2 regions of the Burkholderia multivorans ATCC BAA-247 genome follow, and region 2 is predicted to be linked to the other one. Evidence: riboswitches for the same ligand, from Rfam matches in the RefSeq annotation. Region 2 holds a riboswitch; the other holds the start of a gene.
What was found. Region 2 has a riboswitch for cobalamin ahead of cobG (precorrin-3B synthase). Riboswitches for the same ligand answer to the same signal wherever they lie in the genome.
Positions count from the first base shown of each region.

Region 1 (3,405 bases), on a different replicon from region 2:
ACACGGTGCCGGCGCACAGCCGCGCAGCGACGCCCGGCGTGCCGGCGATCGCGTACTGCCACGGCACGCCGCTGCGCAACGAACTCGAGGCGATCGGTCCCGACACGCTGGCAGACGCGACCACCGCATGCACGGAGACGATTGCCGAGCGGTTCGGTGCGGGGCCGGTGGACGGCAAGATCCAGGCGCACGTGTTCGGCGCGAGCCGCTGACGGCCGGCGCAGCCGGCGCGCACTACAGGATCAACGACGCAAGGATGCTGCACCACACCGCGATCGCGCCGCCGAGAAACACGCGCCGCGCGACCGCGATCTGCGTTTCGTCGTCCGCGCGCTTCATCGGCGACGTCGCGAAAAACGGCACGCTCCCGAGGCAGGCGAAGCCGGACAGCGCAAGCGCGATCACGACGTAGTCGCCGAACTGCCACGGCGTTTGCTCGTGCAGCCCCCAGTAGCCGAGGAACAGCATGCCCATCGAAAACATCGTCGCGGCGGCCGAACTGAGCGCGGTCACGGATCCTGTCGGAAATTGCATGGGCATCCTCCTGCGCGCATCGCGCGCGCCGCGTCATTATCCGGGCGCGCAGCAGGGCAGCGCAACGGCGCTGCGCCTGTCGTCGAGTGCGTTCCGCGACGATTCGTCATACCAAACGGGTGGCACGGCGCGTCGCAAATGCGGACCCGATGCCAGCCGCGGCGCGTGGTTTTTTCGCGCCGGTGCGTGCATGAAAGATTGACGCGCGAAAGCCCTGCCCCTTACCCTTGCGCGCTGATGGTTCCCGCGAGACGGGATCAAATGGGAACGCAGTGACGGCGCACGCCGGAATCTGCGGCTGCCCCCGCAACTGTAAGCGGCGAGTCCGTGCCCTTCGCGCCACTGGGAAACCGGGAAGGCGGGCACCGGGCGGCGACCCGCGAGCCAGGAGACCAGCCATCGACCGAGGTCCAAGCAGCCGCAACGGGCGGGGTGTCCCGATGCGCAAGCGCCGCCGCCGGCGGTCGCCCGTTGCAAGGACGGCCCGACCTCAGGATCCGTCAGATGTCCACCGCTTCCGCATCCGTTTGCCCGCGCACGGCACGCACGCTGCCGTGCGCGCGCGTTCGCGCGCCTGCATGCAGCCGGTTCGGCGACACGAGCCGGCCTCGCCGGGCCACGCCACCGCCGCGCGACGGCGGCGCGCCCTGCGCCCACGTCGCCGCCACGCCCGCATCACGATAACGACTCACGCTTCATGAATCTCCGACATCTCCTTGCCACGACCACCGCCACCGCGTTCCTGTCGCCGCTCGCGCACGCCGCCGGCGACGGCGCGGCGCAGCAGCCGGCGCAGCCGTCGAACGACGCCGCGCTGCCGGCCATCACCGTTACCGACACGCGCCATCTGCCCGAATCGTTCGATCGCCGCTATGCGAGCACGCAGGTGCTCACGCGCGACGATCTCGACCGCCTGTCGCCGAGCGATCCGAGCATCACGCAGGCGCTCGCGACGCTGCCGGGCATCACGGTCTCGCAGAACGGCGGGCCGGGCTCCACCGCGTCGGTCAGCATCCGCGGCTCGTCGGCGAACCAGGTCGCGGTGTTCGTCGACGGCATCCGGATCGGCTCGCCGACCACCGGCATCGCGCCGTGGTCCGACCTGCCGACCGAGGCATTCGAACGCGTCGAGGTGATTTCCGGGCCGGCCGCCGCATCGTTCGGCGCGAACGCGATGGGCGGCGTCGTGCAGTTGTTCACGCGCCGAGCGTCGAACCAGCCGAACCGCACGACGGTGTCGTTCGGCGGCGGCTCGAACAAGACGTTCGACACGCAGCTGCGTACGTCCGGCACGGTGCCGTCGACCGGACCGCTGGCCGCGCTCGGCGGCCTCACCTACTCGCTCGGCCTGCACGATTACGCGACGGCCGGCATCGACGCGACGCGGCCGTTCGCATACGGTCACGAGGACGGCCGCAATCCGTACCATGCGCAGGACGTCGACGCGCGGCTCGGCTACGCGCGCGACAACTGGTCGGTCTCGACGTTCGCGCTCTATCACCGCTCCGATCTGTCGTACGACAATGCCGGCGGTGCGAACCGCGAGCTCGATCATCAGCTGACGACCGGCGTATCGCTCCACGTCGACATCACACCCGACACGCAGTTCGATCAGTCCTTCGGTTATGCGAACGATCGGCAGTTCTTCTATGCGGGCGATCGGACCATCGCGACCGACCGGATCGATTCGCAGCGAATCAGCACGTCGACGTCGCTGACGCATCAGACGCGCGGGCTCACGCTGCTCGGGCAGCCGCTGTCCGGCGAGACGAAGCTCGCGTACGACTTCACGCGCGAGCAGGCGTTCCTGCCGAATGACGTGGCGGGCGGCGTGCCGACGCGCAACGACTCCGCGTTCTCGCTGCATCAGTCGATCACGCTCGGCAAGGTCACGATGTTCATGGCGGGCCGTCACGAGATCATCGCCGGCCGCGCGGTCAACACCGGCAACGCGGCGCTCGCATGGGCGATCACGCCCGTCTACACCGCGCGCGTGTCGTACGGCAACGCGTTCCGGCTGCCAACCTTCAACGATCTGTACTACCCCGGCTACGGCAATCCGCGGCTCAGTCCGGAACGCAGCAATTCGGTCGAGGCGGCAGTCGACGCAAGCACGGCAATCGGTACGTTCACGGCCGCGCTCTACGACACGCGCGTTCACAACCTGATCGCATACGATCCCGTCACGTTCGGGCCGATCAATATCGGCCGCGCGCATATTCGCGGCATCGATCTGTCGTACAAGGGCACGCTCGGCCGCTCGACGCCCGTCAGCGTCGCGGTCGGCTTCCTGAATCCGCAGGACGTGACGAATCGGACATGGCTGAACCGCCGGCCGCGTCAGACCGTGAGCGTCAGCATCGATCACTCGTGGGACGAACTGCATCTGCATGCGCTGAGCACCGGCGCATCGCTGCTGTACGGCGGCACGACGTTCGACGATCCGGCCAACGCGACGTATCTGCCGTCGTATCTGAGCGTAAGCCTGCGTGCGTCGTACCGGATCAATTCGCATCTGACGGTGTCGGCGCTGCTGTCGAACCTGTTCGACCGGCAGTACATGACGGCGTACGGTTACAACACGGTCGGCCGCACCGCGTTCGGCAAGATCGCCTATACGTTCTGATCGGACCGGGCGCGCTTAGGGACGCTTCGCTGCGCGGCGTGGCTCGAGTCGGTCATCTCGTCGATTTTGATTTGCTGCATGCATCGATGTGCGGCTCGCAGGCGATCGCCGCGACCTCGGTCACGTATGCGAATGCGTCTACGCGCTCGCGCGTGACCGACAATCTCTGCAATTTCAGTTTCACGACTACACGCTGGCGGTGTTACGTAGCGTCGTGGCGCGCGCGGGCGGCCCCGCATCGCGTC
Region 1 covers NZ_CP009831.1:1,422,261-1,425,665, forward strand. Annotated here, with positions in the region: gene NP80_RS08555 (class I SAM-dependent methyltransferase) at 1-212, shown strand, start outside; gene NP80_RS08560 (hypothetical protein) at 235-534, opposite strand; gene NP80_RS08565 (hypothetical protein) at 467-736, shown strand; cobalamin riboswitch at 756-949, shown strand; gene NP80_RS08575 (TonB-dependent receptor domain-containing protein) at 1,232-3,160, shown strand; partial or broken gene NP80_RS30720 (3-hydroxybutyrate oligomer hydrolase family protein) at 3,211-3,351, shown strand.
Region 1: it holds a riboswitch for cobalamin, as region 2 does, so the genes downstream of both, NP80_RS08575 (TonB-dependent receptor domain-containing protein) here and cobG (precorrin-3B synthase) in region 2, are expected to answer to the same signal.

Region 2 (3,405 bases):
GCCGAGCGCGACGCGCGCGAAGATCAGCGCGCCGTGCGTGACGTCGGGATCGTCGCCGGCGTCCTTGATCGTGCCGGCTTCCGCGCCGTCGGCCGTCGCGCGGCAGAATTCGAGGCGCATCACCACGCGCTGCCCTTTCGGCAAGACGATTTCGACCGCGTCGTCCGCGCGGCCCGCAAGCAGCAGGCGCGCCGCCGCGAGCGACGTCGCGGTCGCGCAACTGCCGGTCGTATAGCCGAAGCGCAGCGGCGCGGACCGTTCGGGCGTCTCGTCGCGCATCAGCGGCACTCCGCGGCGCACGGCGCGGCGGCCGTGTCGGGCTTGCGCACGTCGTACAGCGTGACGGGCAGCGCCTGTCGCCAGGTGTCGAAGCGGCCGAGCGGTTCCGCATGCGCGATCGACACGCGCGTGAGCGTGCCGCCGTGCGCGTCGCGCCATCCGGCGAGCGCGACGTCGCCCTGCAGCGTGACCGCGTTCGCGACGAGCCGGCCGCCCGGCTTCAGCGCGGCCCAGCATGCGTTCAGCACGCCGGGCGTCGTCGCGCCGCCGCCGATGAAGATCGCGTCGGGCGCGGCCAGTCCGGCCAGCGCGTCGGGCGCGCGGCCGGCGACGAGCTGCAGGCCCGGCACGCCGAGCGCGTCCCGGTTGTGTTCGATGAAGCGCTGCCGCTCCGCATGCGACTCGATCGCGATCGCCTGACACGACGGATGCGCGCGCATCCATTCGATGCCGATCGAGCCGCTGCCCGCACCGACGTCCCACAGCAGTTCGCCGGGCGCCGGCGCGAGGCGCGCGAGCGTCAGCGCGCGCATGTCGCGCTTCGTCAGCTGGCCGTCGTGGCGATACGCGTCGTCGGGCAGCCCGGGCGTCAGTGCGCGGCGCGGTGCGTCGGGGCCGGCTTCGCACTCGAGCGCGACGAGATTGAGTGCGGCCGTCTCTTCGACGTTCCAGTCTTGCGCGAGACCGTCGATGCGCCGCTCGAGCGGCCCGCCGAGGTGTTCGAACACGCTGATGCGCGTCGGGCCGAAGCCGCGCGCGACGAGCTCGGCCGCGACGGCGGCCGGTGTGCGGCCGTCCGCGCTCAGCACGAACAGGCGTCGACCCGGCAGCAGATGGCGCGCGAGCGTCGCGAGCGGACGGCCGACCAGCGACACGGCGCCGACGTCCTGCAGCGGCCAGCCGAGTCGCGCGGCCGCGAGCGACAGCGACGACGGCGCCGGCAGCACGCGCCATTCGTCGGCGCTGAGCCGGCGCGCCAGCGTCGCCCCGACGCCGAACAGCATCGGGTCGCCGCTCGCGAGCACGCAGACCGGCGAGCCGCGCCGCGCGAGCACGCCAGACAGGTCGAACGGCGACGGCCACGCTTCGCGTGCGGCCGGCAGTCGCGAGGGCAGCATGTCGAGATGCCGCTTCGCGCCGACGACGAGCGTCGCATCGAGCAGCGCGCGGCGTGCGGCGCGGCCGAGCCCCGCGAAGCCGTCGTCGCCGATGCCCACCACCGTCAGCCATGCCGTCATGCACCCTTCCCCATCGTTCGTCCTGTTGCCGCCGCGTACCGGTCTGCATCGCCAAAGACGGGATAGTACCGTGTTCGACTCCGCGTTTCATCGGCAGCCCGGACGGCGCTTCGCGCATGCCGGCGATTCGGCGCGCGGCCGATTCGGCCGATGAAGATTGAGCCGATGAAATATCCGCGACGAGCGCACGGCGTTCGCCGTCCGGCGACGGAAGAACGGCTTCGGCACGGCGGCGCTGCCGTCCACGTGCCGCCGCACGGTTTTCGGGTCGTGGCCCGCCCGCGAAATCGGGTATCCTACGCGCGTTCGTTCGCCGGTGCCCTTCGGGGCCGAAGAGGGAACACAGGGCGCATCGCGCCGCTGTGGCTGCCCCCGCAACTGTAGACAGCGAGCCGATCTCCCCCTCATGCCACTGGTTTCACCGGGAAGGCCGGGAGCAGGCGCCGACCTGTCAGCCAGGAGACCTGCCGGCCTGAAAGTGCGTGCGTGCCAGCCGGCGTCGGGCGGGGTGTACCGATGCGTTGGCCGCGGCGCGACACTGTCCCGGTGCCCCGTTGAGTCCCGCCTTCTCCGTTCCGTTTACCGCGTCGCCTGTCGCGCGCCCGTCGGCGTGTCCGGGGCTCGTGCGCATCGTGGCGGCCGCCGACGGCGGACTGTGCCGGATCAAGCTGCCGGGCGGCCGGCTCGACGCGAGCCAGGCACGCGCGATCGCCGCCGCCGCGCGCAGGTACGGTTCCGGCGCGATCGACGCGACCAATCGCGCGAACCTTCAGTTACGCGGGATCCGCGACGGCGCGGCCGACGCGCTCGTGCGCGCCTTGCTCGATGCGCGGCTCGGCCCGCACGCGGCCGAGCCGCGCGGGCTCGACGAGGCAGCCGCGCTGGCCGCGAGCGACGATGCACGCAACCTGATGCTGAGCCCGCTCGCCGGTCACGATCGCGCGGCGCTCGTCGACAGCCGCGCGTTCGCCGCGCCGCTGCTCGATCTGCTCGCGACGGACCCGCGCCGCGGCGAGCTGTCGCCGAAATTCTCGATCCAGTTCGATGGCGGCGAATCGGTCGCCGCGCTCGATCATCCGCACGACATCTGGCTCGCCGCGTGGCGCCGCGACGACGGCGCGACGCGCATCGCGGCCGGCCTCGCCGGCTGTCCGCCGACTTCGCGCGACGACGCCCCCGCGGCAGTCGACGTGGCGCCCGAGCATACGGTCGCATTCGTTCGCGCGCTGCTGCATGCGTTTCTCGATCTTGCACCGGCCGACGTCACGCGGATGCGTACGCTGCTCGCCGCGCGCGGCGAACCTGCGCTGCTGACGCGCGCGCAGCACGACCTGCCCTTCGCGCTGACTGCCGATCCCGCGCTGGCCCGCTGGCGGCGTGCGCCGTCCGATCCCGCGTGGCGCTTCGGTGCGCGCGCGTCGGTCGACGCGTCGCGCTGCAGCGTCGGCGCGCAGTTCGCGCTCGGACGGCTCGATGCCGCGCAACTGGACCGGCTCGCGGCACTGGCCGATGCATACGGCGACGGCACGCTGACGATGACGCCGTGGCAAGGCGTGTTCGTGCACGGCGTCGCGCACGCGCAGGCGCCGGCCGTGCTCGAGGCGCTGGCGGCGCTCGGTCTCGTCTGCGCGCCGTCCGATCCGCGCGCGATGCTCGTCGCGTGCGCGGGCAGCACGGGCTGCGCGAAAGCGCGCGCCGACACGAAACGCGACGCGCTCGCACTCGCCGCGCATGTCGGCCGGCCGGTCGACGTGCATCTGAGCGGCTGCGAGCGGCATTGCGCACTGCCGCGCACGGCTGCGCATACGCTCGTCGCGGTCGCGCCGGCGCGCTACGACCTGTATCGGCGCGATGTCGCGGCGGCCTCGCCGGGCATCGCGCTCGCCCA
Region 2 covers NZ_CP009832.1:1,901,020-1,904,424, reverse strand. Annotated here, with positions in the region: gene NP80_RS21175 (cobalt-precorrin-5B (C(1))-methyltransferase) at 1-279, opposite strand, end outside; gene NP80_RS21170 (bifunctional cobalt-precorrin-7 (C(5))-methyltransferase/cobalt-precorrin-6B (C(15))-methyltransferase) at 279-1,517, opposite strand; cobalamin riboswitch at 1,815-2,003, shown strand; gene cobG (precorrin-3B synthase) at 2,072-3,405, shown strand, end outside.